DNA from 3 places in the Allobosea sp. TAF32 genome. Region 2 is predicted to be linked to each of the others. Evidence: predicted binding sites of a transcription regulator. Region 2 holds the regulator's gene; each other region holds the start of a gene.

Region 1 (9,570 bases), on a different contig from region 2:
CCGACGCCGCAGGAGGTCGCGATCTGCCTGCCCTTCATCCAGCGCCAGATCGAGCTCGCCGACCCCGACATCCTGGTCTGTGTTGGCGGCCCCTCGGCGCAGGGGCTGCTCGGCTTCAGCGGCATCCTGCGCTCGCGCGGGCAATGGGTGGAATACGATACCGGCTCGCGCCGCATTCGCGCCATTGCGACGCTGCACCCGGCCTATCTCTTGCGGCAGCCGCTGCAAAAGCGCCTCGCCTGGCGCGACCTGCGCGCGCTCAAGGCTGCGCTCGCATAGGCTCCCGGAACCGAAGTCGGGCCGCCAAATGCGGTGATGGAGGAACCGGAAATCTCGCCAAAGTCCCACTTCGAAATCTCGGTTTCCGGCAGCAGCTCCGCATCACGAGGCCCCGAATGGCCGGAATCATGCGCGGTCGATCAATTTGAAGCGATTGCCCCGCGGCCAAGGCATGAGAAATAGCCGTTTCCGGCGATTTGCGATATAATATCACTTGATTTTGCAGCGGCCTGCGCGGTGAACCAATGCGTGGAGGCTGACCATGGCTGTCATCGATCTTGGCGCCGGCATACTGTCCGAGCAAGAGCATGATAGGCAACTGCGGCGTGCCATCGTCGCAAGCACAATCGGCACCGCAATCGAATGGTATGATTTCTTCCTGTACAGCACGGTGACCGGTCTTGTCTTCGCGCGGCTGTTCTTCCCGCGATCGGAGCCGCTCGTCGGCACGCTCGAGGCCTTCGCCATCTATGCGGTCGGTTTTGTCGCCCGGCCGATCGGCGCGGCGATCTTCGGCCATTATGGCGACCGCATCGGCCGCAAATCGACGCTGATCGCCACGCTCATGCTGATGGGAATCGCGACATTTCTCGTCGGGCTCGTCCCGACCTATGAGAGCATAGGCATCTGGGGCGCAATCATCCTGACGGTGCTGCGCTTCATTCAGGGCGTCGGGGTGGGCGGTGAATGGGGCGGCTCCGTGCTGCTCTCGATGGAATGGGCGCGGACAGCCGATCATCGCGGCTTCATCGCATCCTGGCCGCAGTTCGGGGTGCCTTGCGGCCTGTTCCTCGCCAATCTGGCTGTCCTCGCCTTCAGCTGGCTCTCCGGCGACCAGTTCCTGACCTGGGGCTGGCGCATTCCGTTTCTGCTGAGCCTCGTGCTCGTCGCGATCGGCCTCTGGATCCGGCTCGGCATCATGGAGACGCCGATATTCCGCAGGCTCGTCGCCGAGAACAAGGTCGAGCGCGCGCCGATGCTGGAGGTGGTTCAGCGCCACCCCAAGGAGATTCTGCTCTGTGCGTTGCTACGCATGGCTGAGCAGGCGCCCTTCTACATCTTCACCGCCTTCATCTTCGCCTACGGCGTCGGGACGCTGAAGGTCTCGCGCGATTTTCTGCTCGTCGCCGTGCTGGCGGCCTCGGTCCTGTCCTTCGTCTCGATCCCGCTCTTCGGCCACATCTCCGATCTGATCGGACGCAGGCGCATGTATATGATCGGCGCTGCGGCGACCGGCGCCTTCGGTTTCATCTATTTCGGGATGCTCAACACCGGCTCGGCGCTGTTGATCTTCCTGGCCATCGTGATCTCGCTGGTGCCGCATGACATGATGTATGGACCGCAGGCGGCACTGATCGCGGAATCCTTCACCGGCCGCCTGCGCTATAGCGGCGCCTCGCTCGGCTATCAGCTCGCCTCTGTGATCGCCGGCGGCCCGGCTCCGCTCATCGCCGCCTGGCTGTTTGCCAAGTATGGAACGGCCTATGCGATCGCCTTCTACATTCTCGCCTGCGCAATCCTGAGCCTGATCGCGACAGCCTTGATGAAGGATTATACCGGCAGGGATATCGAGGGCGAATACGAGTAGAGGCAACGTCTCCGCGCGCCCAGAGAACCATTCCGTTTGGGTGCAACAGTGCGCGCAGTTCCGCGCCGGGACGGTTGCACGCCGAGGTTGCAGGCCCCCTCCCCTGCGACATCACGACCGGCGACTGCGACATCCGCGCCTCTCGCCCAGCCTCGGATTTGACTAATCTGGCCGAGAGCGACGATGCTGCCTTCGGCAGGATCGTTTCAAGCCGCCCCGAGGCGGTAGCTGGCCGGAGTCTTGCGATGGAAATCGACGCTTTTCAGCTTTCACGCATCCAGTTCGCTTTCACCGTTTCATTTCACATCGTCTTTCCAGCCTTCACCATCGGGCTATCCGCCTATATCGCGACACTGCTCGGCCTCTGGTTGAAGACGGGCGACCAGAAGTTTCATCTGCTCGCACGCTTCTGGACCAAGATCTTCGCCGTATCCTTCGCGATGGGCGTCGTCTCCGGCATCGTGCTGTCCTATCAGTTCGGTACCAACTGGAGCCGGTTCTCGACGGCCGTCGGCAACGTGGTCGGCCCGCTGATCGGCTACGAGGTGCTATCGGCCTTCTTCCTCGAGGCCTCCTTCCTCGGCGTGATGCTGTTCGGATGGAAGCGCGTGCCGCCCTGGCTGCACTTCACCTCGGCGGTGATCGTCGCGGGTGGCACGGCGCTCTCGGGCTTCTGGATCCTCTCGGCCAATAGCTGGATGCAGTATCCGGCTGGACACGAGGTGCGCGACGGCATCGCCTATCCCGTCGACTGGGTGAAGATCGTCTTCAATCCGACATTCCCGCTGCGCTTCGCCCATATGATGACCGCGGCCTATCTGACGACCGCCTTCGTCGTGCTGGCGACCGGCGCGCGCCATCTGCTCGCCGGGCACCGCACAGAATCGGCCAAGACGATGGTGCGGATGGCGATCCTGATGATCGCGCTGACGGCGCCGCTGCAGGCGGTGATCGGCGATTTCCACGGCCGCGACACCGCGACCTACCAGCCGGCCAAGCTGGCCGCGATCGAGGCGCATTGGGATTCGTCCAAGCCCGGCGCCCTCGTGCTCTTCGCCTGGCCCGACGAGAAGGCCGAGCTCAATCGCTTCGAGGTCTCGATTCCCGGCGTCGCCAGCCTGGTCACCCATGGCAGCATGAATGCGCTCTTCCCGAGCCTGAAGGATTTTGCCGTGCAGGACCGGCCGCCGGTTCTCATCCCGTTCTTCGCCTTCCGGGCGATGGTCGGGATCGGCGTGCTGATGATCCTGTTCGGCTGGATCGGCGCCTGGCTCTGGCGCAAGGGCACAGTGTTCGAATCGCGGCGCTGGCTCTGGATCGCCCAATACACCTGGCCCGTCGGCTTCCTTGCCATCCTCTCGGGCTGGTTCGTCACGGAAGTGGGCCGCCAGCCCTGGCTCGCGACGGGCATCATCCGCTCGGCCGATGCCGTCTCGCCGGTGACGACCACCCAGGTCGCGATCTCGCTCTTCCTGTTTGTCTGCGTCTACTCGGTGGTGTTCACGGCGGGCATCCTCCTGATCAACCGCCTGATCGACAAGGGACCGGACGAGATCGCAGGCCCGGACGCGCCCGAGCAACCCTCGAAGCGCACGCTCAAGGCCGTGCAGGGCGAAGCCGCCACCATCTTCGGCGACGGCCAGCCCGGCGACGACAAGATCCAGCCGGCGATCTGAGGAGCCACGACGATGGAATGGTATCTTCCGGTCATCTGGGCCGTGCTGATCGGCACCGCCGTGATGCTCTACGTCGTGCTCGACGGTTTCGACCTCGGCATCGCCATCCTGTTCCCGACGACGAAGGACGAGGGCGAGCGCGACCAGATGATGAACTCGGTCGCCCCGTTCTGGGACGGCAACGAGACGTGGCTGGTGCTGGGCGGCGGCGGCCTCTGGGTCGCCTTCCCGCAGGCCTACGCCATCATCATGCCGGCCTTCTACATCCCGATCACGCTGATGCTGCTGGCACTGATCTTCCGCGGCGTCGCCTTCGAGTTCCGCTGGGTGGCCAAGCCGCATCACCGACGCTGGGACTTCGCCTTCTGGCTGGGTTCGGCCGTCGCTGCCTTCTCGCAGGGGCTCGTGCTCGGCGGGCTGATCCAGGGCGTCACCGTCAAGAACGGCCAGTTCGCCGGCGGGCCGCTCGACTGGCTGACGCCGTTCACGGTGATGTGCGGAGCCGGTGTCATCGTGGGCTACGCCCTGCTCGGCGCGACCTGGCTGCTCTACAAGACCGACGGCCCCGTCGCCGAACGGGCCCGGCGGCAGGCGAAGATCCTGTTGCTGGGCCTCCTGGCCTTCGCGGCGCTGGTCTCGCTGTGGACGCCCTATGCCCACCCGCGAATCGCCGAGCGCTGGTTCACCCCGGCCAATCTCGTCTGGCTCTGGCCGTTCCCGCTGCTGACGGCGCTGTGCGGCTACCTCGCCTGGCGGCGGCTGCATGGCGCGCATGAGTTCACGCCCTTCGCGTTGACCGTCGCGATCTTTCTGCTCTGCTTCGTCGGGTTGTCGATCTCGAACTTCCCCTATCTGGTGCCGCCCGACATCACGATCTGGGACGCGGCGGCCGCACCCTCCTCCCATATCTTCGTGCTGATCGGCGTCGCTTTCCTCCTGCCGATGATCCTGTTCTATACGGCCTTCGTGTACTGGACCTTCCGCGGCAAGGTCAGGGTCGACAGCGGCTATCACTGAGTGAGAGGATAACGATCAGGCTTCGTTCAGGCGGGGCCTGCAAAGACGACTTGAGTTCCCCGCATCTCCCGGCGAGATTGCGGGGCGTTTCGTCGAGGAACCGTCCATGCAGTGGGAAGACTATCGCCAGTCCGAGAATCTCGAGGACCGGCGCGGCGGCGGCGGTGGCGGCGGTTTCGCCGGCATGCCTGGCGGGCGCGGCGGCATCGGCATCGGCACCATGGTTGTGCTCGGCCTTCTCGGCTGGGCGCTCGGCATCGATCCCCGCCTGCTGATCGGCGGCGCCGAAATGATCGGCGGCATTGGCGGGCGCGAGCAGACGCAGGAAACCCGCCGCTCTTCCGGCCCGCCGCAGGACCAGATGGGCCGCTTCGTCTCGGCCGTGCTGGCGCAGAACGAGGACGTCTGGTCGAAAATCCTGCCGCAGCAGGCCAATATCCGCTACCAGCCGCCCCGGCTCGTGCTGTTCTCCGGCGTCGACCGTTCGGGCTGCGGCACGGCGCAATCGGCGATGGGGCCGTTCTACTGCCCCGTGGACAAGAAGGTCTATCTCGACACCTCCTTCTTTCAGGAGATGCAGCGCAAGCTCGGCGGCGGCGGCGACTTCGCCTATGCCTATGTGATCGGGCACGAGGTCGGCCACCACGTCCAGAACCTGCTGGGCATCCTGCCCAAGGCCAACCAGATCCGCGAGCGTTCCTCCGAGCGCGATTCGAACGCGATCTCGGTCAGGATCGAATTGCAGGCCGACTGCTTCGCCGGCGTCTGGGCGCATAATATCCAGGCGATGGGCCGGATCGACCAAGGCGATATCGAGGAAGCTATCCGCACCGCCTCTGCGATCGGCGACGACAAGCTCCAGCGGGCGGCGCAGGGCGTAGTCGTGCCGGATTCCTTCACGCACGGCTCGTCGGCGCAGCGGACGAAGTGGTTCAACACCGGCTTCCAGTCGGGCTCGCTGCAGAGCTGCGACACCTTCCGGAACCCCGTATAGGCATTCGCACACGGATCCTTCGAACAGCCGAGCCGGTGAGCCGACGCCGGCGATCAGGCGCCGGGCGCGATCAGGATATCGGCCCGGACCGTGCCCAAGATCGTCTCGGCCGTGCTGCCGATCACCGCTTCGGCAAAGCCACCCTGCCCGTAGCGGCCGACGACGACCAATTCTGCTCCGGCCGCGGCGCGGCAATGCTCGATGGCCGCGGCGGCATTGCCCTCGACGCTCTGGGTGCTGAGCCGCGTGATGAGGCTCTCGGGAAGCTTTGCCGCGTCGAGGAAGGCCTTCATCCCGGCCTCGGCCTCCGCGCGGAGGAAATCGCCCTTGCCTTGAAAATCGGTCCTGGGGCCGGGGCCGGGATGGGCATGAACCAGCAGGAGGCGCGCCTGCGGAAACAGTTCCGCAGCCGCCAGCAGAGCCCGGCGCGAGCCCTCCGAGAAATCCGTGCCGACGACAATCGTGCCGTAAGGGCGATCGGCGCGCCGGCGGACGATCAGGACCGGAACAGCCGCCCTGCGAACGATATAGTCAACGGCCGTCCCGACAACGTAGTCGCGGACGTCGTTGTAGCGCGCGACGCCGGTCACGATCAGTCCGCTGCCCCGCTCGGCGGCGACCTTGGCCAGCACGTCCGGCAACGAACCGTTACGGACCAGCAGTTCCGCCTCGCCGGCCGCCGAGGGCAGCTCCTCGCGCCAGGCCTCGGCCGCAAGACCGGCGCTCCCCTGCTCCGTCGCATTCGTGACATGCAGGATCGCGAGCTTTGCCTGCCATCCGCGCGCCAGCAGCACTGCGCGTTCCGCAGCCCTGTCGGTGCGCGAGGACAGATCGCTCGCCAGAAGAATCTCGCCCGGTATCGTCATATCAGCCTCCCGACGCCTCCAGCTTAGGAGGCACGCGGCCCGATGTCATGCCGCCTCGGACACCGCCCTACCCTGCGCGCTCGCGCCACACCGGCAGGCGCTGCGGCGCCTGGTCGAGGCGCCCTTCCAGGACCATCGCCTTCGGCAACACGAGCCCGGACCGGAGCCTGCGCCCGGCGAAGGACAGCGCGACGCGCTCGCGCAGCGCAGCGCCGACTGCGTGAAGCGGTATCAGGGCCGGCAGATCCGGCGTGAGCAACAGATAGCGCTCCACCACCAGCGCCCAGTGCGCCTGCGGCACGTCGCCGGCCTCGAACAGCACGAGCCGATCGCCGCGCGCCGCGGCCGCCCCACCCTGCCAGGCCGCGGCCGGGCCGGTGCGCAGATAGCATGCGCCGGTCGTGTCCGCGGCACGCTCGAAATCGGGAGCGCCGACCGTATCCACGATCACCGCATGACCGAGCAGCCCTTCCGCCACCGCCGGGATCAGCACGGCCAGCGTGGCGGCGAGAGCTCGTGGGGAACCATCGGCGCGGATCACGGCTGTGAGCATACGCAAGGTTCTATGCCGCAGCGCAGCACGCCGCAATCCGGCTCTTGCATTTTGTTCTTGTTATGTTCACTCTATCCGAGATCACAAAATGCCGATTCCCGGCAGTGAACCGGTTCGAAAGCCATGCCACAGGCCAGACCCACCGAAAGGCCCTATCCATCGGCCCAGCCGCTGCGGCGGCACGACAGGGAGCCGACCATCTCGGCGCCAGTCGTCGCGCCGGCCGACCCGCTCGCCTATGCCGGCCACCGCATCGACCCGGAACGACGGCGCGGGCGGGGCGCCACCGTCAATCCGGGAGGGCGCTACGAAGCGGAGCAGCGCGTCACCGAGGATGATGGCTGGGGCTCGCTGGAAGAGTTGCCGCCGTTCAAGACCGAGATCGCCTATGAGAAGGCGCGCAACATCATCACGCGCAACGACTCGCCGGACATCTCCTTCGACCGTTCGATCAATCCCTATCGCGGCTGTGAGCATGGCTGCGTCTACTGCTTCGCGCGGCCGACCCACGCCTATCTCGGCCTCTCGCCCGGCCTCGACTTCGAGAGCAAGCTGACGGCGAAACCCGACGCCGCGGCACTGCTGGAGAAGGAACTCTCCTCTCCTTCCTATCAGCCGCGCACCATCGCGATCGGCACCAATACCGACGCCTATCAACCGATCGAGAAGAAGCTGAGGATCATGCGCCAGATCCTGGAAGTGCTCTCGAAGTTCAACCACCCGGTCGGCATCGTCACCAAATCGGCCCTGGTCCAGCGCGACATCGATATCCTCGCCCCGATGGCCGAGAAGGGCCTGGTCAAGGTCGCGCTCTCGGTCACGACGCTCGATCCCAAGACGGCGCGGGGCATGGAACCGCGCGCCGCCTCGCCGCCGAAGCGGCTCGAGACGATCCGCAAGCTGTCGGAAGCCGGCATCCCGGTGACGGTGCTGGTTGCGCCCATCGTACCGGCGATCAACGAGCATGAGATCGAGCGAATTCTGGACGCCGCCAAGGCGGCGGGCGCGCAGGAGGCCGGCTATGTGCTGCTGCGGTTGCCGCTCGAGGTGCGCGACATCGTGCAGGAGTGGTTGCTGACGCATCATCCCGACAAGCTTCGGCATGTGATGTCGCTGATCCGCTCGACCCGCGGCGGCAAGGATTATGATTCGCAATGGGGACAGCGCATGGTCGGCTCAGGTCCCTATGCCTGGATGATCGGTCGGCGTTTCGAGCTTGCGGCCGAGCGTATCGGCTTCAACACGGCGCGCCGGAGGCTGCGCACCGACCTGTTCGTAAGGCCCGAGAAGGAAAAGGCGCAGCTGAGCCTGTTTTGAATGGACACGCGCGGAGGTCGTACCGGGCGCAACGAAGCGTAGAACCGCGATCCATTCCGGAGCGCCTCTGATTGCCGGAGCGCCTCTGATTGAAGGCTTGGGCATGGATCCCGGATCGGCGCCGCCCATGGCAGATTGTCCGGGATGATGGTGGAGGAGGACGACAGCGGTCTAGCTCGCGGCGGCACTCTGTTGCATAAGCCCGCCATGCCCGCTGATTTCAGCCGCGAGACACACGCCATCGCTAACGCCCTCTGGCCGCTGGCCGGCATTGACGAGGTTGGGCGCGGGCCGCTCGCCGGCCCGGTCGTGGCGGCGGCCGTCATCCTCGATCCGGCCCGCGTGCCGCATGGGCTCGACGATTCGAAGAAGCTGCCGGCACCGATCCGCGAGGAGCTCTTCGGCGAGATCATGGAGCGGGCGCTTGCAGTGGCTGTCGCCAGCGCCACAGCGGTCGAGATCGACGCGCTCAACATCCGACAGGCGACGCTGCTGGCGATGCGCCGGGCGATCGCCGCGCTGCCGCTGGCGCCGCTGCATGTGCTGGTCGACGGCAACGATCCGCCGCAGATGAGCTGTAGCTGCGAGGCGATCATTCAGGGGGACGGTGCCGTGGCCTCCATTGCGGCCGCATCGATCGTCGCCAAGGTGACGCGCGACCGAATGATGGCGCGGCTGTGCCGGCGCTATCCGGCCTATGGTTTCTCCGGCCATGTCGGCTATGCGACGCCGCAGCATCGCAAGGCCATCGCCGAGCACGGCCCCTGCCCCGAGCACCGCTATTCCTTCGCCCCGGTGAAGGGCGTCTGGTTCCGGTAAGGATTGCCTGGCGTCATTCTCGGGTGAAGCGAAGCCCGGACCCGAGAATCTCAGACAGAAGGAGGCCCCAGGGCCGTCCTCGGCAGGAGATACCGGGTCAAACCCGAGCATGACGGGAACCCTGCCAGATTGCCCTAGCGGCAATCCGCGGGTTAACGCCCGTTTACGAATTTCCCTTGTTTGCCAACGAGCTAGGCAAAATCTGCAGCCCCAAAACGGGACGCATTTTTTTCAAAGCGGAAACCCGGCCTTTACCCTGTCCGGCCAATATCGCGCTCGTTGAAGTTGCGTAACGGTCTTGGCGTCATGGGTATCTCGCGTACCGGGACCGCCAGCGCTCCCGTCCGGATTCAGGTTTCGCGTACCGGACGGCCAGCGCTGGGGGCTCGGATGAAGGCCAGGAGCCTTCCCGAACAAATCGGCGTTCCGCAGGAACTGCCGCTCGATCAGATCCTCGTCGG
Region 2 (9,570 bases):
AGCCGCCCGGGGCAAGACAGGGAAATGGCGCAGGTCATGACATGACAACCGGCGCGCGCCCTGTAACATGGCTTGGCCGGAAAGGTTAAGCGGTCAAATTGCTGCGCCGGCGGGGGAGGGGCGGAGAATGCAGCCGGGGCCGCCGGGGCAGGACATGCCGCGCGGCGCGCGAGCCGAGGCCTTGCCTTTGCGCCTGCTCGCGCCCTGGCTGATCTCCGTTCGCTTCAAAGCCTGGTTCAACCACTGGCAGGCCCGGTTCGGTCAGGCGCTCGAATTGGAGGCGGAGCGTCGCCGCCCGTTCCTATGGCTGCCTGTGGCGACGGGCGTCGGCATCCTACTTTATTTCGCGGCAGATCGTGAGCCGGCTTTGTGGGCGCCTCTGACCGGCTTCGCGCTCAGCGCGATCTTCGCGTTCGCGCTGCGAACCCGTCGGTTCGCCTCGATGGCCTGTCTGGCGGTGGCCGCCGCCTTCGCGGGTTTTGCCGCCGGCGTCTGGCGGACGGCCGATATCGCCGCGCCGATGCTGGAACGGCCGCGAATCGGCAAGGTGACGGGTTTCGTCGAGAGCGTGGAGGCACGCGACAACGGCGCCCGCATTGTCCTGCTGTTAACGGAATTCGCCGGAATGCCGGCCGCGGAGCGTCCAAGGCGCGTGCGCGTCAATATCCGCGCCGGCTCGGTCGCTCCGGGGGATCATATCGCGGCGACGGCGCGGCTCCTGCCTCCACCGGGGCCAGCTCGGGCGGGCGGTTACGATTTCGGGCGCGATGCCTTCTTCCGCGGCATCGGCGCAGTCGGCAGTATCGCAGGCAAGATCGCGTCGGCGCCCGCGCCGCATCCAATGCCGACGCGCCTTGCCGTCGATGTCACGATCGACCGGGCCCGCAACGCGTTGACCCGGCGCATCGCCGAAGTGGGCGGCGGGCAGGGCGGGGCGGTCGCTGCAGCCCTTGTCACGGGGAAGCGCGGCCTGATCACCGAGGCGACGAACAATGACCTGCGCGCGGCCGGGATCTACCACATCGTCTCGATCTCAGGCCTGCACATGGTTCTCGCGGCCGGGACGATTTTCTGGCTGGTGCGCGCCCTGCTGGCGCTCTCCCAGACTGCCGCGCTGCGCTGGCCGATCAAGAAGATCGCGGCCGTCGCGGCGATGCTCGGCGCGACCGCCTACTGCATCTTTTCAGGCAGTGACGTCGCGACCGAACGCTCGCTGATCATGACGCTGGTGATGCTCGGCGCGATCCTCGTCGATCGTGCTGCACTGAGCATGCGCAATCTCTCTCTCGCCGCCATGATCGTGCTGCTGCGCGAGCCGGAGGCGCTGCTCGGACCGAGCTTCCAGATGTCATTCGGCGCGGTTGCGGCCCTGATCGCCTTTGCCGAACGCTGGGAGAGCCGAAAATGCACGGAGCCGCCCCCGAGCCTGCCATGGCCGCTCGGGCCGGTCTGGGCAGCGGCGCTCGGCATCATCGTCACCACCTTGCTGGCGACGGCCGCAACAGCGCCTTTCGGGGCCTATCACTTCCAGACCTTCAATCCTTTCGGCCTGCTCGGCAACGCGATGGCGCTGCCCTTCGTCTCGCTCTTCGTCATGCCGGCGGCGGTGTTCGGCGTGCTGGCCTATCCCTTCGGGCTGGACTGGCCCGCCTGGGCGCTGATGGGGCTGGCGTCCGACGTCGTGCTCAAGGTGGCGCACTGGGTGGCAAGCATCGACCATTCCACCGTGATGATCGCCGCCTTCAGCCCGGTCGTGCTGACCTGCTTCGTGCTGGCGTTGCTTTGGCTGACGCTTTGGACCACGGCCTGGCGCTGGCTGGCGGCGGTCCCCATCGTGCTCGGCGTCGCCATCGCCGGAAAGCCGGAGCGGCCGGAAATCCTGATCGAACGCGACGGCTCGGGGCTTGCTGTGCGGGCCCCCGATGGACGCCTTGCGGTCGCCGGCAAGCCCAGCCGCTTCGTGCTGCAGCAATGGCTGGGTGCCGATGGCGACAGCCGCTCGCCGGACGATCCGACGCTGCGCGCCGGCATCGCTTGCGATCAGCTGGGTTGTGTTGCGCAAACGGCTGACAAGCGCACGGTTTCCTACACGCGCGACCGGTTGGCGATCATCGAGGACTGCCTGCGGGCCGACCTCGTCGTCACCGCCATTCCCTGGAGCGGCGCCTGCAAGGCGCGGCTGATCGAGCGAATGGGACTGTCACGCGACGGCGCGACCTCGCTCTACCGCACGGCGTCGGGATGGAGCAGCCGCATCTCAGAGCCCAGCGCAGCCGATCGGCCGTGGAGCCGCCGACGCGAACCGCGTCTGGCGGCGCCCGCTGCAACGAGCATCAGCATTCCGCCAGCATCCGCCGATGGCGAAGCCGAGGTCGAGCGGCTTCAGTAACGCCGCATCAGATTGACGAGGCGGCCCTGAATCTTGACCCGGTCCGGCCCAAGCACACGCGTCTCATAGGCGGGATTGGCGGCTTCGAGCGCGATCGAGGAGCCGCGTTTGCGCAGCCGCTTGAGTGTCGCCTCCTCGTCGTCGATCAGTGCCACGACGATATCGCCGGTATTGGCCGAGTCCTGCTTGCGGATGATGACGGTGTCGCCGTCGAGGATGCCGGCTTCGACCATCGAGTCACCGCGCACTTCGAGCGCGTAATGCTCGCCGGAGCCGAGCATGTCGGGCGGCAACGAGACGGTGTGGCTGCGGTTCTGAATGGCCGAAATCGGTGTGCCGGCGGCGATGCGGCCCATGACCGGGATCGCGATGGAGGAACGGCTGTCCTCATCGGCGGTGGGGCGGGGTTTGCCGAGATTGGGCTGCGTGCCGAGCCCGCCCTGGACGACCGCAGGGCTGAAACGCGGCCGCTGCTGCGGCGTACCGAGTCCATCGGGCATCTTGATGACTTCGAGCGCACGCGCCCGGTTGGGCAGGCGGCGGATGAAGCCGCGCTCCTCCAGCGCCATGATCAGCCGGTGGATGCCGGATTTCGAGCGCAGATCGAGCGCGTCCTTCATCTCGTCGAAGGAGGGCGGCACCCCGCTCTCACGCAAGCGTTCCTGGATGAAGCGCAGGAGTTCGTGTTGCTTGCGTGTCAGCATGATCCCGCCGGCCCCGGAAAAGCGTAGATTCGAAACAAATCACGAACACCATAACTGTTCGCCTTGTGTTCCGCAACCCGTTCGCGCGAGGGCGCCTGTCTACAGCAGCGGCAGGATACGGCAGAGGTCGCCTATCCTGGCCGGCGCAGCATGGGCCGGGCGGATCGTCAGCGCCTGCGCCCGCGCCAATGTGCCGAGCATGGAGGAATCCTGCCGGTCGAAAGGCGTTGCAACCCAACCATCGGGCGTCAGCGCCAGCTCCGAGCGCAGATAATCCTCACGCTCGTCATTGCCCGGCAGGTCGCGGCCGAGGCGGGCGGGGATGCTGCGATCGCGATCCGCATCGGCCAGGCCGAGCAGGGCTTCGATCAGCGGCAGCACGAAGAGGTGGCCGCAGACGATCGAGGAGACCGGGTTTCCGGGAAGCCCGACCACGACCATCCGGCCGAGCCGGCCGGTCATCATCGGCTTGCCCGGTCGCATCGCGATCTTCCAGAAGCCAAGCGACATCCCGGCCCGCGTCAGCGCTTCCTGTACGAGATCGTGGGCACCCACCGAGGCGCCGCCGAGCGTGATCAGCACGTTGGCGTCGGCGTCGCGCGCCTGAGCGATCTTGGCCGCGAGGTCGGCATGGTCGTCGCGGGCGATGCCGAGATCGAGCACTGCGCCGCCGGCCTTCTCGACCAGCGCGGCAAGGGCGAAGGAGTTCGAGGCGACGATCTGGTCGCGCCCGACCGGATCGCCCGGCGCCACCAGTTCGTCGCCGGTGGCGAGAATCGCGACCAACGGCTTGCGCCGGACTGGCAGCGTCGGATGTCCCATCGCGGCGGCTAGCCCGAGCGCTGCGCTGTCGAGCACGCGCCCGGCCTTCAGCAGGACGTCGCCTTCGTGGAAATCGAGGCCCGCTGCGCGCAGGAATTTGCCCTTGGCCGGCGACACCCGCACGCGGATCTCCGGGCTACCGACGCCGTCTGCGTCTTCCTGCATTAGGATCGTGTCGGCGCCCTCCGGCATCGGCGCGCCGGTGAAGATGCGCACGGCCTGTCCCGGTCCAACCGTGCCCTCATAGGCCCGGCCGGCGGCGGATTCGCCGATCACGGCAAGCGTCGCACCTTCGGCCATGTCGTCGGCACGCACGGCATAGCCATCCATGGCGGAGTTGGCGAAGGGCGGCTGAGTTCTGAGCGCCTTCAGATCGGCTGCGAGCACCCGCCAGGCGCATTGCGCGAGCGGCAGGGTTTCCGCCCCGATCGGCCCCGGAACGCTGTCGAGCAGCGCCTTGCGCGCGACGGGGACCGGGGTGAGCGCCATCAGCGGGCTTTCGCCTCGTAGTCGCCGGACTGGCCGCCGGATTTGTGAAGCAACCGGATATTCTCGATCCGCATCGCCCGGTCGACCGCCTTGACCATGTCGTAGACTGTGAGACAGGCGACGGAGACGGCGGTGAGCGCCTCCATCTCGACGCCGGTCTGGCCCTTCATCTTCACCTCGGCGCGCACGCGCACGCCCGGCAAGGCCTCGTCCAGTTCGAGATCGACGGCGATCTTGCTGAGCAGCAGTGGGTGGCAGAGCGGAATCAGCTCATGCGTGCGCTTGGCGGCCATGATGCCGGCGAGGCGCGCCGTGCCGAGCACGTCGCCCTTCTTGGCGTTGCCGTCGCGCACGATCGCGATCGTCTCCGGCGCCATCACGACGCTGCCCTCGGCTATTGCCGTGCGGGTCGTCTCGGCCTTGTCGCCGACATCGACCATATGCGCCTGGCCTTGGGCGTCGAGATGGCTGAGCCGGCTCACGCCGCGTTCTCTTGAGCCTGGCCGGTCAGCAGGGTCCGCGTCGCCGCTGTGACGTCCGCCTGCCGCATCAGGCTCTCGCCGACGAGGAAGCTGTTGACGCCGGCCTTGTTGAGACGGGCGATGTCGGCATGGGCAAAGATGCCGCTCTCGCCGATGATGATGCGGTCGGCCGGGACGCGCGGCGCCAGCCGCTCGGTCACGGCGAGGTCGACGTGGAAGCTGCGGAGGTCGCGGTTGTTGATGCCGAGCAGCCGGCTTTCGAGCTTGAGCGCGCGGTCGAGCTCGGCGTCGTCATGCACTTCGACGAGCACGTCCATGCCGAGATCGCGAGCGGTTTCGTTCAGCGCCCGGGCGGTGTCGTCGTCTACGCCGGCCATGATGATCAGGACGCAGTCGGCGCCCCAACTGCGGGCTTCGTAGACCTGATAGGGCTCGTAGAGGAAATCCTTGCGCAGCGCCGGCAGGCCGGAGGCCTCGCGCGCCTGTGTCAGGAATTCCGGCTGGCCCTGGAAGGAGGGCGCGTCGGTGAGTACCGAAAGACAGGCGGCGCCGCCGGCGGCATAGGCGCGGGCGAGCGAAGGCGGGTCGAAATCGGCGCGGATCAGCCCCTTGGACGGGCTGGCCTTCTTGATCTCGGCGATCAGGGCCGGCTTGCCGTCCGCGAGCTTGGCGGCGAGCGCATCGGCGAAGCCGCGCGGTTTGGCGGCCGCGCGGGCACGGCGTTCGATCTCGGCCTGCGGCACCGCGGCCTTGGCGGCCGCGATCTCCTGGCGCTTATAGGCTTCGATCTTGGCGAGGATGTCGGTCATGCCGCCCTCACGCGTTCGAGGCTTTGATCAGGGCGTCGAGCGTCGCCTTGGCCTTGCCGGAATCGAGGGCCGCCGTCGCCTGGGCGAAGCCGTCCTTCAGGTTCGCGGCCTTGCCGGCGACCAGTAGCGCCGCCGCCGCATTGAAGGCAGCGATGTCGCGGAAGCCGGTTCTCTCGCCGGCCAGCACGGCGTTCAGCGCAGCCGCGTTCTGCTCGGGCGTGCCGCCGCGCAGCACCTCCGGCCTGGCCGGCTCAAGGCCGACATCGGCGGGGCTGATCGTGAAGCTCTCGATCCTGCCGCTATCGAGCGAGACGACGCGGGTCGGGCCGGTGGTGGTGATCTCGTCGAGCCCGTCGGAGCCGTGCACGGCCCAGACGCGGGTCGAGCCGAGCGAGGCCAGCACCTTGACCATCGGCTCGAGCCAGGTCTCGGAGAAGGCGCCGATCAACTGGCGCTTGACGCCGGCCGGGTTGGAGAGCGGGCCGAGCAGGTTGAAGATCGTGCGCGTGCCGAGTTCGGTGCGCACGGGCGCGACATGGCGCATCGAGGCGTGATGCGTCGGCGCGAACATGAAGCCGACCCCGGCCTCGGCAATGCAGCGCTCCGTGCCGGCCGAATCCAGCCCCACCCTGACGCCGAGCGCGGTCAGCACGTCCGCGGCACCCGAGCGCGAGGAGGCCGCGCGGTTGCCATGCTTGGCGACGGGCACGCCGCAGGCGGCGGTGATGATCGAGGCCAGCGTCGAGACATTGTAGGAGCCGGAGGAATCGCCACCGGTGCCGACGATGTCGATCGCCTCGGCCGGCGCCTTCACCGGCAGCATCTTGCCGCGCATTGCGCCGACCGCGCCGGCGATCTCCTCAATCGTCTCGCCGCGCACGCGCAGCGCCATCAGGAAGGCGGCGGACTGCGCATTGGTGACCTCGCCCGAGAGGATCGTGTCGAAGGCGTCCCGCGCCTCCTCGCGCGAGAGCGTCGCTCCGGTCGCGACCTTGGCGATGAAGGGTTTGAAGTCGTCCATGGAATCTCTGCGGAATTCAGGCTGATGGGGTCAGGGCGGCGGCTTCGTGCTCGCTGCGCCATCGCTGGGCGAGATCGAGGAAATTCCGCAGGATCGTCGCGCCATGCTCGGAGGCGATGCTCTCCGGGTGGAACTGGACGCCGTGGACCGGCAGCTCCCGGTGCGAGAGCGCCATGATCAGGCCGTCATCGGTCTCGGCCTCGATGTCGAAGACGGTTGGGCAGGAATCGCGGTCGACCACGAGGGAGTGGTAGCGCGTCGCCTGCAGCGGCCCGTTGATGCCGCGGAACAGGCCGCGTGATTTGTGCCGGATCGGCGAAACCTTGCCGTGCATCGGCACGGGCGCCCGCACGACGTCACCGCCGAAGGCCTGCCCCATCGCCTGCAGGCCGAGGCAGACGCCGAAGATCGGCTTGCGGCCGGCACCCTGCCGGACCACGTCGAGGCAGATTCCGGCCTCGTTGGGTGTGCAGGGACCGGGCGAGAGCACGATCGCATCATGCTCGCTGCCCAGCGCTTCCTCGACCGACAGCGCGTCGTTGCGCCAGACATCGACCTCGGCCCCCAGGCCACCGATGAGGTGGACCAGGTTCCAGGTGAAGCTGTCGTAGTTGTCGATCAACAGAACGCGCATGGCCGGACCTGTGAATACGGCTTGAGGTCATGCACGTTCGGAGGCGGGGTGGTCAAGTTTTGCGCGGGCCGCGCTCGACTTTAGACCGCCGGTGGATTGAGGCGAGCGAAGGCCTCCTGCCGCCGATAGGGGAAATAGGGGTAGGGCGCCGTGCGGACGCTCGCGGCATCGAGCCGCGCGACCTGCTCGGTCGTCAGGTTCCAGCCGACGGCGCCGAGATTGTCGCGCAATTGCTGTTCGTCGCGGGCGCCGATGATGACGGAGGAGACCGTCGGGCGCTGCAGCAGCCAGTTGATCGCGACCTGCGGCACGCTCTTGCCGGTCTCCTGTGCGATGGCATCGAGCACGTCGACGATAGCGTAGAGCTGCTCGTCCTCGACCGGTGGGCCGAATTCGGCGGTTTCATGCAGGCGGCTGCCGGCGGGCAGCGGCTGGCCGCGCCTGATCTTGCCGGTGAGGCGGCCCCAGCCGAGCGGGCTCCAGACCAACGCGCCGACCCCCTGATCGAGGCCGAGCGGCATCAGCTCCCATTCGTAATCGCGCCCGACGAGCGAGTAATAGACCTGATGCGCGACATAGCGCGGCCAGCCATGGCGCTCGGCGGCAGCCAGCGACTTCATCAGCTGCCAGCCCGAAAAGTTGGAGACGCCGACATGGCGAAGCTTCCCGGCCCTGACGAGCGCGTCGAGGGTCGAGAGAACCTCTTCGACCGGCGTGCCGGCATCGAAGGCATGCAGCTGCAGCAGGTCGATATAGTCGGTGCCGAGCCGGCGCAGCGCGTCCTCGGTCGCCTTGATCAGGCGGCTGCGCGACGAGCCGGCATCGTTCGGGCCGTCGCCCATAGGCAAGGTGGTTTTGGTCGAGATCAGCACCTTGTCGCGCCGTCCCTTGATCGCCTCGCCGAGGACCTCCTCGGAGGCGCCGCTCGAATAGACGTCCGCCGTGTCGAAGAGGTTCAACCCTGCTTCAAGGCAGATGTCGACGAGGCGGCGCGCCTCCCGAGCGTCGGTATTGCCCCAGGCACTGAAGAGCGGCCCCTGTCCGCCGAAGGTGCCCGCGCCGAAACTCAGGGCGGGAACCTTGAGCCCCGAATGGCCTAAACGCCGGTATTCCATGATCCAGATCTCCTGTGGTGGCGGGAACATGGCGGCTCGAAGCGAATGCGATTAGTGCGCCGAGCGGAACAGCATTCGTGAGTTGAAGTCATCGTGCCGAAAGGCGGGGCGCCGAAGCTAGTGAACTTCAGAAGAAGGAGCGTGTCATCCCGGACGCGGCGAAGCGGAGGTCCAGGGTCCATGCCTCAAGCTGCGCCGGACGCGCTCCGGCATCGATCCCGGGTCAAGCCCGGGATGACGGCGCGGTTCGGGAGATAGACGAGATACGTTTAGCCGCGGGCGCTGCGCGGCATCCCGGCCGTCCGCGGCTGCGCCTGACCCGGTGCGGTCTCGACGCCCAGCGCGGGGAGGGCGAGCGTTCGCAGGCCGCGGAAATCGACATGGCAGACGATCAGGCCGCGCTCTTCGATGTAGCCGAGCAGGCGCCGCGCCCGGCTGGGCGAATGGCTGCCATAGACTTCGGCGAGCTCGGCATCGCTGGGGCAGGGCCTGCCTTCGATCGCGGTGCGGGCGATGTAGAGGAAGAGCCCCTGCAGGTCCTCGGGCAGCGTGCCCGAGGCAGCCACTGCCGCCTGCCAGCCCTCGCTGGTCGCGACGCTGTCGCTGACACCGGCCCGCGCTACGGCGAGCCTGCGGCGGAACTCTTCGAGGCTCAGATTCGTCCGACCCAGCCGGCGCATGCGGCAGCGCACGGTGAAATCCTGATAGAGCACCGCGACCTGTCGCGAGCGGGCCTCCGGGTCGGCCATCAGTTCGCGCAGGATCTCGACCATGGTCGCCTCGCGCTCTTCCGGCTCGAGCTCGATCTCCGGCTCGGGTTCCGGCTGGGGGGCCGGGCGGTAGGTCTCGATCCGGCGCAGCACCTCGTTCGGGTCCGGGCGCGGGCGCGGTGCTGGGCGCACCGGCCTTGCCATCGGCGGCGGCTCGTCCGCGCCGGGCGTGAAGATCAGCTTGCCGGCCTCTTCCGGCGCCTGCTCGGGCAGCGGCATCAGCCCCGGTGCGCCTCCGCGATCGACAGAAGACACCGCGCCGATCCTGAGCGGCAGCGGGCGCTTCGACAGGGCGGGGCCCAGCGCCACGAATTGCCCGCGCTCCAGGTCGCGGA
Region 3 (9,570 bases), on a different contig from region 2:
ATGGCCCCGAGCGCCACGGCTGACAGGACCGGCGCGCCGGCCGAAAGTCCCTTGAAGGTGCCGATGACGGCGAAAAGGGAAAGCCCGGCCGCGTCGGCCCAGATCAGCACCTTGCGGCCGGCCCAGCCCTCGAGGAGCCCGGGCCGGAAATAGGCCGTCGTCCAGGCGCTGAGCGCCACCACGACGCAGACCGCGACATCGGACGGGTCGTTCACCCAGAACGCGCTGTTCCCGAGCAGGACGTCCCGCAACGTGCCGCCGCCGGCGCCGGTCACGGTCGCCAGCAGGATGAAGCCGAAGGGGTCCATCCCCTTGCGGGCCGCGACGATCGCGCCGGTCAGCGCGAAGATGGCGACGCCGGCAGCCTCGAACACGGCGTCAGTGCTTGGGTGCGTCGCCGGCCGGCGGTTCCGCAGCCTTCGGCGCGCCGGCCGAGACGCCGACCAGCGCCGGGCGCAGGACGCGCTCGCCGATCTTGTAGCCGACCTGCACCACCTTCGAGACGAGGCCCTTGGCGATCGCGGCGTCGGGCGCCTCGAACATAGCCTGGTGCAGGTGCGGGTCGAACTTCTCGCCCTGCGGGTCGATACGGCGCACGCCGTGACGTTCCAGCGTTTTCAGCAACTCGCGCTCGGTCAGCTCGACGCCTTCATGCAGTGCCTTGGTGGCGGCGTCGGCCGTCGTCAGGGCTCCCTCCGGCATGCTTTCCAGGGCGCGCCGCAGATTGTCCGAGGAGCCGAGCATGTCGCGCGCGAAGCTCGTCACCGCATAGGCCTTCGCATCGGCGATCTCGCGCTCGGTGCGGCGGCGCAGATTCTCCATCTCGGCCAGGGTGCGCAGCAGCTTGTCCTTGAGGTCGTCGCGCTCGGCCTGGAGCTTCGCGACCAGGGCTTCGGTGCCCTCGGTGGCCGCGGCCTGCTCGGGGGCATCGGCCGCGGCTTCGAGATTGGGGTCTTGCGTCGCAGGGTTCTGCGTCATTGTGTCTTCAGGTCCCTTTGTCTGGCTGGCTGCGCCGCTCCTTGCCGAGCCGGGGCCGGTCACGTCGGGGCGCTGCCGCGTTCGTGCCGGATATCGGCCTTATAGCCCGTTAAATCAAGCGCGAGCTGGCATTTTGACCTTGGTGGGTGCCGGCTTCTCGGCCTCGAGCGTGAAGACGTCGAGCAGCGCCTTGCGGATCGAGAGCTGCCGTCCTGTCGAGACGATCTTTGCATGGGTCAGGTCGGTGACGTAGAACACGTCGACCGCCTTCTCGCCGAAGGTCGCGATATGGGCCGAGGCGATATTAAGGTTGAGCTTTCCGATTGCGGTGGTGAGATCGTAGAGCAGCCCCGGTCGGTCGAGGCCGGAGACCTCCAGCACGGTGTGGCGCGTCGAGAGCACGTTGTCGATGATGACCTCGGGCTGCACCTGGAAGGTCTGGCCGCGGGGCGGCGGCGCCCGGCGCTGGGCCACCAGATCGGCGATCTTGATCTCGCCCTTCAGCGCCCGCTCGATCGCAGCCGCGATCCGCTCGGCGCGGCGCAGTTCGTCGTCATCGCGATCGAAGGCGCGCGAAACCGAGATGGTATCGAGCACGAGCCCGTCGCTGGTGGTGAAGATCTGGGCGTCGACGATGTTGCCGCCGGCCGCCGCGCAAGCCCCGGTGACGATGGCGAGCAGCCGCGGATGGTCGGGCGCGAGAACGGTAAGCTCGGTGACGCCGCGGAACTGGTCGGTCTCGACGATGGTCGCGGTGGTCCGCCCTGCCTGCTCGGCCTCGCGCAGGAAGCGGGCGTGCTTCTCCTGGCGGTCGGGATCGACCTTGATCCAGTAGGCCGGGTAATGGCGCGCAATATAGGCGTCGCGCTCCTCGCTGCTCCAATCCGCCAGGCGCTGGCGCAGCGCGTCCTGCTTCACGGTGACCCGTGCCTTGCGCTCGACGGCCGAATGGCCGCCGGCCAGCACGAGCTCGGTCTCGTAATAGAGCGTGCGCAGCAACTGGCCCTTCCAGCCGTTCCAGACGCCGGGGCCGACTGCCTTGATGTCCGCCACGGTGAGAACGAGCAACAGCTTCAGCCGCTCCAGGGTCTGCACCGTCGCCGCGAAGCTCTCGATCGTCTTGGGGTCGCCGAGGTCGCGGCTCTGCGCCACGGTCGACATGTCGAGATGGTGCTCGACGAGCCACGCCACCGTCTCGGTCTGGGCGCTGGTCAGGCCGAAGCGCGGGCCGAGCTTGCGCGCGATGCGGGCACCGGCAAGCGAATGGTCGTCCGGCCGCCCCTTGGCGATGTCGTGCAGGAACAGCGCGACATAAAGCGCGCGCCGGTTGGCGATGGTCGGCATGATCTCGTTGGCGAGCGGGTGCTCCGCCTCGAGCGCGCCGGCATCGATCTCGGCGAGAACGCCGATCGCCCGGATCAGATGCTCGTCCACCGTATAGTGGTGGTACATGTTGAACTGCATCATCGCCACGACGCGTCCGAAATCCGGGATGAAGCGGCCGAGCAGGCCGGATTCGTTCATGCGACGCAGCACAACCTCCGGCGAGCGCCGGGCGGTGAGGATTTCGAGGAAGATGCGGTTGGCTTCCGGGTCGTTGCGCAAGCCCGGCGTCACCAGCCTCAGCGATTGCGTCACCAGACGGCTTGCGCCGGGGTGGATCGCGAGATCCTCGCGGCTGGCGATTTCGTAGAGCCTGAGCAGATTGACCGGATCACGTTCGAAGGCGCTGTCGTCGATGACGTTGAGGCGCTGGCTCGTCAGTTTGAAGTCGCGATGGCCGAGGGAGCGTTCGCGCTTGCGCTTCGCCAGTGTGTCGAACAGCCGCGAGAGCGTCGCGCGCGGCTTCTGCTGGCGCGCTTCCAGCGCGGCGCAGACGATGGCGGTGAGGTCGCCGACATCCTTGGCGATCAGGAAGTAGGCCTTCATGAAGCGCTCGACGGGGGCTTGGCCGCTGCGGCCGACATAGCCGATGGCGGCGGCGACCTGGCGCTGCAGGTCGAAGGAGAGCCGCTCCTCGGCGCGCCCCGTGATGAAATGCAGCCAGCAGCGCACGCGCCAGAGGAATTCCTCCGACCGCTGGAACATCTGCAGCTCGTCCTCGTCGAAGAGCCCGGCCGCGACCAGCTCGCGCACGTCGTCGACGCGGTAGGAGTATTTGGCGATCCAGAACAGCGTGTTGAGATCCCGCAGCCCGCCCTTGCCGTCCTTGACGTTCGGCTCGACCAGATAGCGGGAGGCGCCGGCCCGTTGCACCCGCGTCTCGCGTTCGGCGAGCTTCGCCTCGGTAAAGGCGGCGGCCGTGCCCTCCACCACCTCGGCATTGAAGCGACGAGTCATCTCGTCGAACAGCGCCCGGTCGCCCACCAGGAAGCGCGCTTCCAGCAAGGCCGTGCGGATCGTCATGTCCGCCCGCGCTTCGCGCACGCAATCGTCGATCGAGCGTACGGAATGGCCGACCTTCAGCTTCAGGTCCCAGAGCGGGTAGAGCATGGATTCGACCACGCTCTCGCCCCAGGCCGTCTGCTTGTGCGGGAAGAGGAAGAGCAAATCCACGTCGGAGCCCGGCGCCAGCGTGCCGCGGCCATAGCCGCCGACGGCAACGACCGCGATCCGTTCCGATTGCGAGGGGTTGTCGGCCGGATAGAAATAAGAGGCCGCGGCCTTGTGCAGCCCGATGACGACGGCATCCATCACCGCCGAGAGCCGGTGCGCGCAGGCGAGGCCGCCGCGCGGACCCGTCAGGATTGCCTTGGCCGAAACCCGGCCGTCGTCGAGCAACTGCCGCAGCCCGGCCACGAGCAACTGCCGCTTCTCCGCCTTGTCCTTGCGCCGTGCCGCCTCGAACAGCTTCGCGATGCCCGCCTCCGGGTCGTGCAACATGTCGGAGAGGGCGAGCGTGGGCGTTGTGGAGGAGGCTGTCACGTGGGCACGGTTCCGTCGTCTGGGGCTGTTCTAGCACGCGTGGAAAGGGGACGAGAGGGTTAAAATCCACGGATGCTTCCTGGTGATTGGCCAATTGACGGTCGTGATTGTGTTGTTTGACAAGCAGAACGATCGGACCTGAAAGGCGGATGCGCGTCCTTGCGCGACGAGGCCCCGCATCAGGAAAAGGCGGCCGAAAATGCCGGCATGTGGCGGTGAGTATCGTTTGACAAAAAGGACAATCGGACCTTAGAAGAGGACACGCGCCGATTTGAGCCTCAGCTTGCGGGCGCGAAACAAATGCAGCTAAAGCGCGGGAACGACGGGACGGCCCGATGCCGTCTGCGCTCCTTCCGCCTTGTTATGGATGGAGCCAGCGATGTCGGCCGCTCTTCACGATTTCTCCCGCTCTCCCGAATACGCTCCGCCGCGCCCCAGGGCTGGCGAGGTCGTCGCCCTGCTCGGTGCGCCGGAGGTGCGTGGGGCGGCGCTGCGAGCATTCGCCGGTCTGCGGGGCGATGAGGAAGCGGCGATACCGACGACTGAGATCGGCCTGCTCTGCGCCCGGCCGCGCTTCTTTCCCTGGCTCGATCTGACCGAGAACCTGGCTTTTGTCCTCCCGAATGTGACGCCGTTCGAGCGCGAGGGCCTGATCGCCAATGTGCTGGTTCGCCTCCGCCTCTCCGGGCAGGCGAAGCAGCGGCCCGCTGCGCTCTCGCCCGAGGAGCTGCTTCGGCTCGCCATCGCCCGCCTCTTGCTGGTCAGACCGCGGCAGCTGCTGATCGACGAGCCCTTTGCGGCGCTCGATGCCGATGCGCGCGTTCGGCTCACCGCCTTCCTGCCGGAACTTTGTATGCAAGCGCGCCCCGCCGTCGTCATCGCCACGGGCTCCGTCGAGGAGGCCCTGCGCCTGGCCGATCGCATCCTCGTCCTGCCGCGGCAGCCGGGGCCGGTCGCTTTCAACCTCGACAATCTGCTGGCGCGTCCGCGCGAGGAGGGCTCCGTCGGCTTCGTCACCTTGCGTCGCGAATTGCGCCGGGCGCTCGAAAAGGAAAGCCAGCCCGCCGTGCCGCAGGTGGAGGCGGCGGCCTGAAGCGGCTACAAGCCGGCTGACCGGTTCAGAAGGATCACGATGATGGACGTCACCGCGCTGCGTGCCTTGCAGGCTCCTCTCAAGGACGAATACCGCACCAATCCTGAGGCTGCGGTCATCACGCTCAAGGCCCATGGCGAGCTCGACGATCAGCGCATCGCCTGCAAGGTCGAGACGGGCCGGGCTATCGCGCTCGCCGGCCTGCATCCCGCCTCAGGCGGCTCGGGCGCCGAGCTCTGCTCCGGCGACATGCTGCTGGAGGCGCTGGTCGCCTGCGCCGGTGTGACGCTGAAGGCGGTAGCCACCGCCCTCGAGATCGAGCTGAAGAAGGGCGTCGTCCGGGCCGAGGGCGATCTCGATTTCCGTGGCACGCTCGGCGTCGCCAAGGATGCGCCGGTCGGCTTCCAGGCCATCCGCCTCTTCTTCGACGTCGAGAGCGACGCGCCGCAGGAGAAGCTCGACACGCTGCTCAAGCTCACCGAGCGCTACTGTGTCGTTTTCCAGACGCTGAACGTGAAACCTGAGCTTTCGGCGGTGCTCAGCCGCGGCTGATCACTCCGCCGCGGCCTTCAGCTCCAGCCCCTTGGCGAAGGGCAGCTTGGGCTCGCTTTTCTCGTCCTCGAAATCGAGCGCGCCGATCTTCTCGGCGCGGCTGGTGACCTTGCCGGCCGAGGTTTTGATCTGGCCGACATCGTCCTGCGCCTGGCGGAAATGGGTATCGAGCTTGTCGACCCGCTCGCCCAGCCGGCGGACGTCGTCGAGCAGCTTGCCGACCTCGGTCTGGATGACCTGCGCCTCTTCCCGCATGCGCGCATCGCGCACCAGCGACTGCATCAGCTGGATCGCCAGCGCCAGCAGCGAGGGCGAGACGATCATCACCCGCGCCCGGTGCGCGCGCTGCACGACATCGTCGAAATGCTCGTGCAGGTCGGCATAGATCGATTCCGACGGAACGAAGAGCAGCGCGACATCCTGCGTCTCGCCGGGCAGGAAATAGCGTTCGGCGATATCCTTCACATGCACGCCGACATCGCTGCGCACGCGCTGGCCGGCGGCCTTGCGTGCGTCGTCGCCGCGTGCCTCGCGCAGCAGCGTGAAGCTCTCCAGCGGGAACTTGGCGTCGATGACGAGGCCGCGCCCGTCACCCGGCAGGGTCACGAGGCAGTCCGGCCGGCGCCCGTTCGAAAGCTGCGGCTGGAACGTGAAGAAGGCGGCGGGCAGGCCGTCGCGGACGATCGCTTCCATCCGGCCCTGGCCATAGGCCCCGCGCGCCTGCTTGTTGGCGAGCACGTCCCTGAGCGTCACCACTTCGGAGGTCAGGTCGGTCAGGTTCTTCTGGGCGGTGTCGATGACCGCGAGCCGCTCCTGCAGCTTGCCGAGGCTTTCGGTGGTCTGGCGGACATTTTGTTCGAGGCCCTGGCCAACCTTGTGGCTAAGCCCGTCCATCCGGTCGGCTACGAGCCGGGCAAGATCGCCCTGCCGCGTCGAGAGGATTTCGGCCATGGACTGCATCCGGCCGGCGAGTTCCGCCTGCTGGCGGTTCATCTCCGCGACCTTGTCGTCCATTTCGCGGGCGCGCTCGGCCGCCATCGCGACCTCAATCGCGCGGCTCCTGCCGCCACGCCAGCCGGCGATCACGGCCATGAGCAGGAGCACAAGGCTCAGGGCTGCGAAGCCGAGGGCGGCTTCGGCCCAGCTCACCGGGCGCTCCAGCAGGGTGAAGGCGATCTCGTTCATGCGCCGAGCCTAGCCGATTCGATGAGCAATGGCGAACGAAAGCGGAACAGTTTGACCGCTTGCCCACAAATGCTTATGTCCCGGGCTCAACAGCTCTTTCTCCTTGGAATCCCATGTCCGTTCGCCCGCTCGTCATCCTGCCCGACGCCCAGCTTCGCCTTGTTTCGAAGCCGGTCGCGGCTGTCACGCCCGAAATCAAGGCGCTGGTCGCGGACATGTTTGAGACGATGTACGACGCACCGGGCATCGGGCTCGCCGCCATCCAGATCGGCGTGCCGCTGCGCGTGGTGACGATCGACCTCTCGAAGCCGGAGGCGAAGGAGGGCGAGGAGCCGGAACCGAGAAAGCCGCAGGTCTTCATCAATCCGGAGGTCACCTGGTCCTCGGAGGAATTCAACGTCTATGAGGAAGGCTGCCTCTCGATCCCGGAATATTACGAGGAGGTCGAGCGTCCCGCAGAGGTGAAGGTCCGTTATATGGATCTCGACGGCAAGACGCTGGAGATCGCAGCCGATGGCCTGCTCGCCACCTGCCTGCAGCACGAGATCGACCATCTCGATGGCGTGCTCTTCATCGATCATCTCTCGCGGCTGAAGCGCGAGCGCGTCACCAAGAAATTCGCCAAGGCGGCCAAGCGCGAGCGGGCTGCGTAATCGGCAGGCTGTTTCATTCTTCCGGTGCCATGCCGGAGCTGAGGTAAAGTCGAGCGTATGAGTTTGCGCGTCATTTTCATGGGCACGCCGGATTTCGCCGTGCCGGTCCTGACCGAGATCGTCGGGCAGGGGCATGAGGTCGTCTCCTGCTACACCCGCGCCCCGGCGCAGGCCGGCCGCGGCCTCGATCTCAAGCCCTCGCCTGTGCACAAGGCGGCGGAGCGCTTCGGCATCCCGGTCTTCACGCCCGCGACGCTGAAGACGCCGGAGCAGGCCGAGATCATCGCCTCGCATCAGGCCGATGTCGCCGTCGTTGTCGCCTATGGCATGATCCTGCCCCAGGCGATCCTCGATCTGCCCGAGCTCGGCTGCCTCAACCTCCATGCCTCGCTGCTGCCGCGCTGGCGCGGCGCGGCGCCGCTCCAGCGCGCGATCATGGCCGGCGATGCCGAAACCGGCGTCTGCGTGATGAAGATGGAGGCGGGGCTCGACACCGGCCCTGTCGCCATGGTCGAGACGCTGCCGATCGGGCCCGACCTGACCGCCGGCGAACTGCACGACCAGCTCAGCATCCTCGGTGCCGATCTGATGGTGCGCGCACTCGCGGCGCTGGGCCGCGGCGGCCTGCAGTTCACGCCGCAGCCGGAAGAAGGCGTCACCTATGCCGCCAAGATCACCAATGCCGAGGCCAAGCTGAACTGGACGCTGCCGGCGCAACTGGTGCATGACCGGGTGCGCGGCCTCTCGCCCTTCCCGGGCGCCTTCGCCGAGATCGACCTCGGCAAGGGGCCGGAGCGGCTGAAGATCCTGCGCACGGCGCGCGCTGGCGGCGCGGCCGAGCCGGGCACGCTGCTCGATGACGAGGGCACCGTCGCCTGCGCCGTCGGGGCGGTGAAGCTGCTGCAGGTCCAGCGCGCCGGAAAGGCGCCGATGAGCGGGGCCGAGTTCCTGCGCGGCGCGCGGCTCGGGGCCGGCGACAAGCTTTAACGGAGCGGGCCGTTGTCCAAAAACCGCTTCGCACTTTTTGGCGGCCAGCTCTGATGCCGCGCTATAAGCTCGTCATCGAATATGACGGCACGCCGTTTTCGGGCTGGCAGCGCCAGGCGAGCGACCCGTCCGTGCAGCAGCGCGTCGAGGAGGCGGTCGAGGCCTTCTGCGGCCACCCCGTCCGGCTGCACTGCGCCGGGCGCACGGATGCCGGCGTCCACGCCACGCATCAGGTCGCCCATGTCGATATCGACAGGGAATGGCGGACCGACGTCGTACGCGATGCGAGCAATGCCCGGCTGAAGGCGCGCTTCCCGGTCAGCGTGCTCAGCGCCGAGATCGTCCCCGATGATTTCGACGCCCGCATTTCGGCAAAGCGCCGCTACTACATCTACCGCATTCTCGACAGGCGGGCGCCGCCCGCTCTCGATCGCGGCCGCGTCTGGCACGTTCCGGTGAAGCTCGACCACGAGGCGATGGACCGCGCCGCCAAGTCTCTGCTTGGAAAGCACGATTTCACGACCTTCCGCGCTGCCGAATGCCAGGCCAACAGCCCGATCCGTACGGTCGACCGGCTCGATGTCCGGCGCGAGGGCGCGGAGATCGTGGTCTACGCCCACGCCCGCTCCTTCTTGCATCATCAGGTCCGCTCGATCGTCGGCAGCCTGAAGATGGTCGGGGCGGGACGCTGGCCCGAGGAGAAGCTCGGCCAGATCCTGGCGGCGCGCGACCGTGCGCAATGCGCCGCCCTCGCGCCGTCCTGCGGGCTCTACCTCGCAGGTGTAGACTACTGAGACGGGCTCAGAACAGGCTGAACAGCCGAATCACGCCATAGTCGAGCACGATGCTGGCGATGACCAGCGGCAGCGCGATGCTGTGCCCTTCCGGGCCAAAGGCCGCACGCGCCACGCAATAGCGCAAGCGCAGCACGATCGCCGCGAAGAATGCCGCCTGCACCAGCGCCAGCTCCGGTGTCGACCACCCCAGCGCGAAGACGGCGGCGGGCACCGCCATGAGGCTGGCCGAAACGATGCCGGCCCAGTTCCAGGCGATGACGAAACTGGTGAACCGCGGCGCCTGCGCAAGCTCCGGGCGCAGCGCGATCAGCAGGGCCGGCACGGCGAGGATGGCGAGGCAGAGCGCGCCAATCACCGCCAGCACGAGCTCAGGCACGGTGAAGAGGCCGGCGCTGTTCGG

What was found. The regulator LexA, encoded in region 2, represses DNA repair genes until DNA is damaged. The targets are predictions, from matches to a motif close to TGTTCNNNNTGTGTTCNG.
Region 1: the regulator LexA is predicted to act here: its motif matches at 7,026-7,043, upstream of AB4Z16_RS08625 (PA0069 family radical SAM protein).
Region 3: the regulator LexA is predicted to act here: its motif matches at 6,765-6,782, upstream of AB4Z16_RS22850 (DNA recombination protein RmuC).

What each region holds. Positions count from the first base shown of each region.
Region 1 covers NZ_JBFRDM010000003.1:233,706-243,275, reverse strand. The annotation lists gene AB4Z16_RS08660 (uracil-DNA glycosylase) at 1-279, shown strand, start outside; gene AB4Z16_RS08655 (MFS transporter) at 542-1,867, shown strand; gene AB4Z16_RS08650 (cytochrome ubiquinol oxidase subunit I) at 2,113-3,543, shown strand; gene cydB (cytochrome d ubiquinol oxidase subunit II) at 3,556-4,560, shown strand; gene ypfJ (KPN_02809 family neutral zinc metallopeptidase) at 4,667-5,554, shown strand; gene AB4Z16_RS08635 (universal stress protein) at 5,608-6,420, opposite strand; gene AB4Z16_RS08630 (hypothetical protein) at 6,488-6,979, opposite strand; gene AB4Z16_RS08625 (PA0069 family radical SAM protein) at 7,097-8,290, shown strand; gene AB4Z16_RS08620 (ribonuclease HII) at 8,498-9,109, shown strand; gene AB4Z16_RS08615 (site-specific DNA-methyltransferase) at 9,416-9,570, shown strand, end outside.
Region 2 covers NZ_JBFRDM010000008.1:41,937-51,506, reverse strand. The annotation lists gene AB4Z16_RS17335 (ComEC/Rec2 family competence protein) at 128-2,389, shown strand; gene lexA (transcriptional repressor LexA) at 2,383-3,093, opposite strand; gene AB4Z16_RS17325 (molybdopterin molybdotransferase MoeA) at 3,193-4,404, opposite strand; gene moaC (cyclic pyranopterin monophosphate synthase MoaC) at 4,404-4,886, opposite strand; gene trpC (indole-3-glycerol phosphate synthase TrpC) at 4,883-5,695, opposite strand; gene trpD (anthranilate phosphoribosyltransferase) at 5,703-6,716, opposite strand; gene AB4Z16_RS17305 (anthranilate synthase component II) at 6,733-7,350, opposite strand; gene AB4Z16_RS17300 (aldo/keto reductase) at 7,431-8,465, opposite strand; gene AB4Z16_RS17295 (helicase HerA domain-containing protein) at 8,735-9,570, opposite strand, start outside.
Region 3 covers NZ_JBFRDM010000010.1:97,903-107,472, forward strand. The annotation lists gene AB4Z16_RS22825 (trimeric intracellular cation channel family protein) at 1-374, opposite strand, end outside; gene grpE (nucleotide exchange factor GrpE) at 379-978, opposite strand; gene AB4Z16_RS22835 ([protein-PII] uridylyltransferase) at 1,093-3,861, opposite strand; gene AB4Z16_RS22840 (ATP-binding cassette domain-containing protein) at 4,283-4,996, shown strand; gene AB4Z16_RS22845 (OsmC family protein) at 5,039-5,548, shown strand; gene AB4Z16_RS22850 (DNA recombination protein RmuC) at 5,549-6,733, opposite strand; gene def (peptide deformylase) at 6,847-7,386, shown strand; gene fmt (methionyl-tRNA formyltransferase) at 7,444-8,373, shown strand; gene truA (tRNA pseudouridine(38-40) synthase TruA) at 8,427-9,167, shown strand; gene AB4Z16_RS22870 (hypothetical protein) at 9,175-9,570, opposite strand, start outside.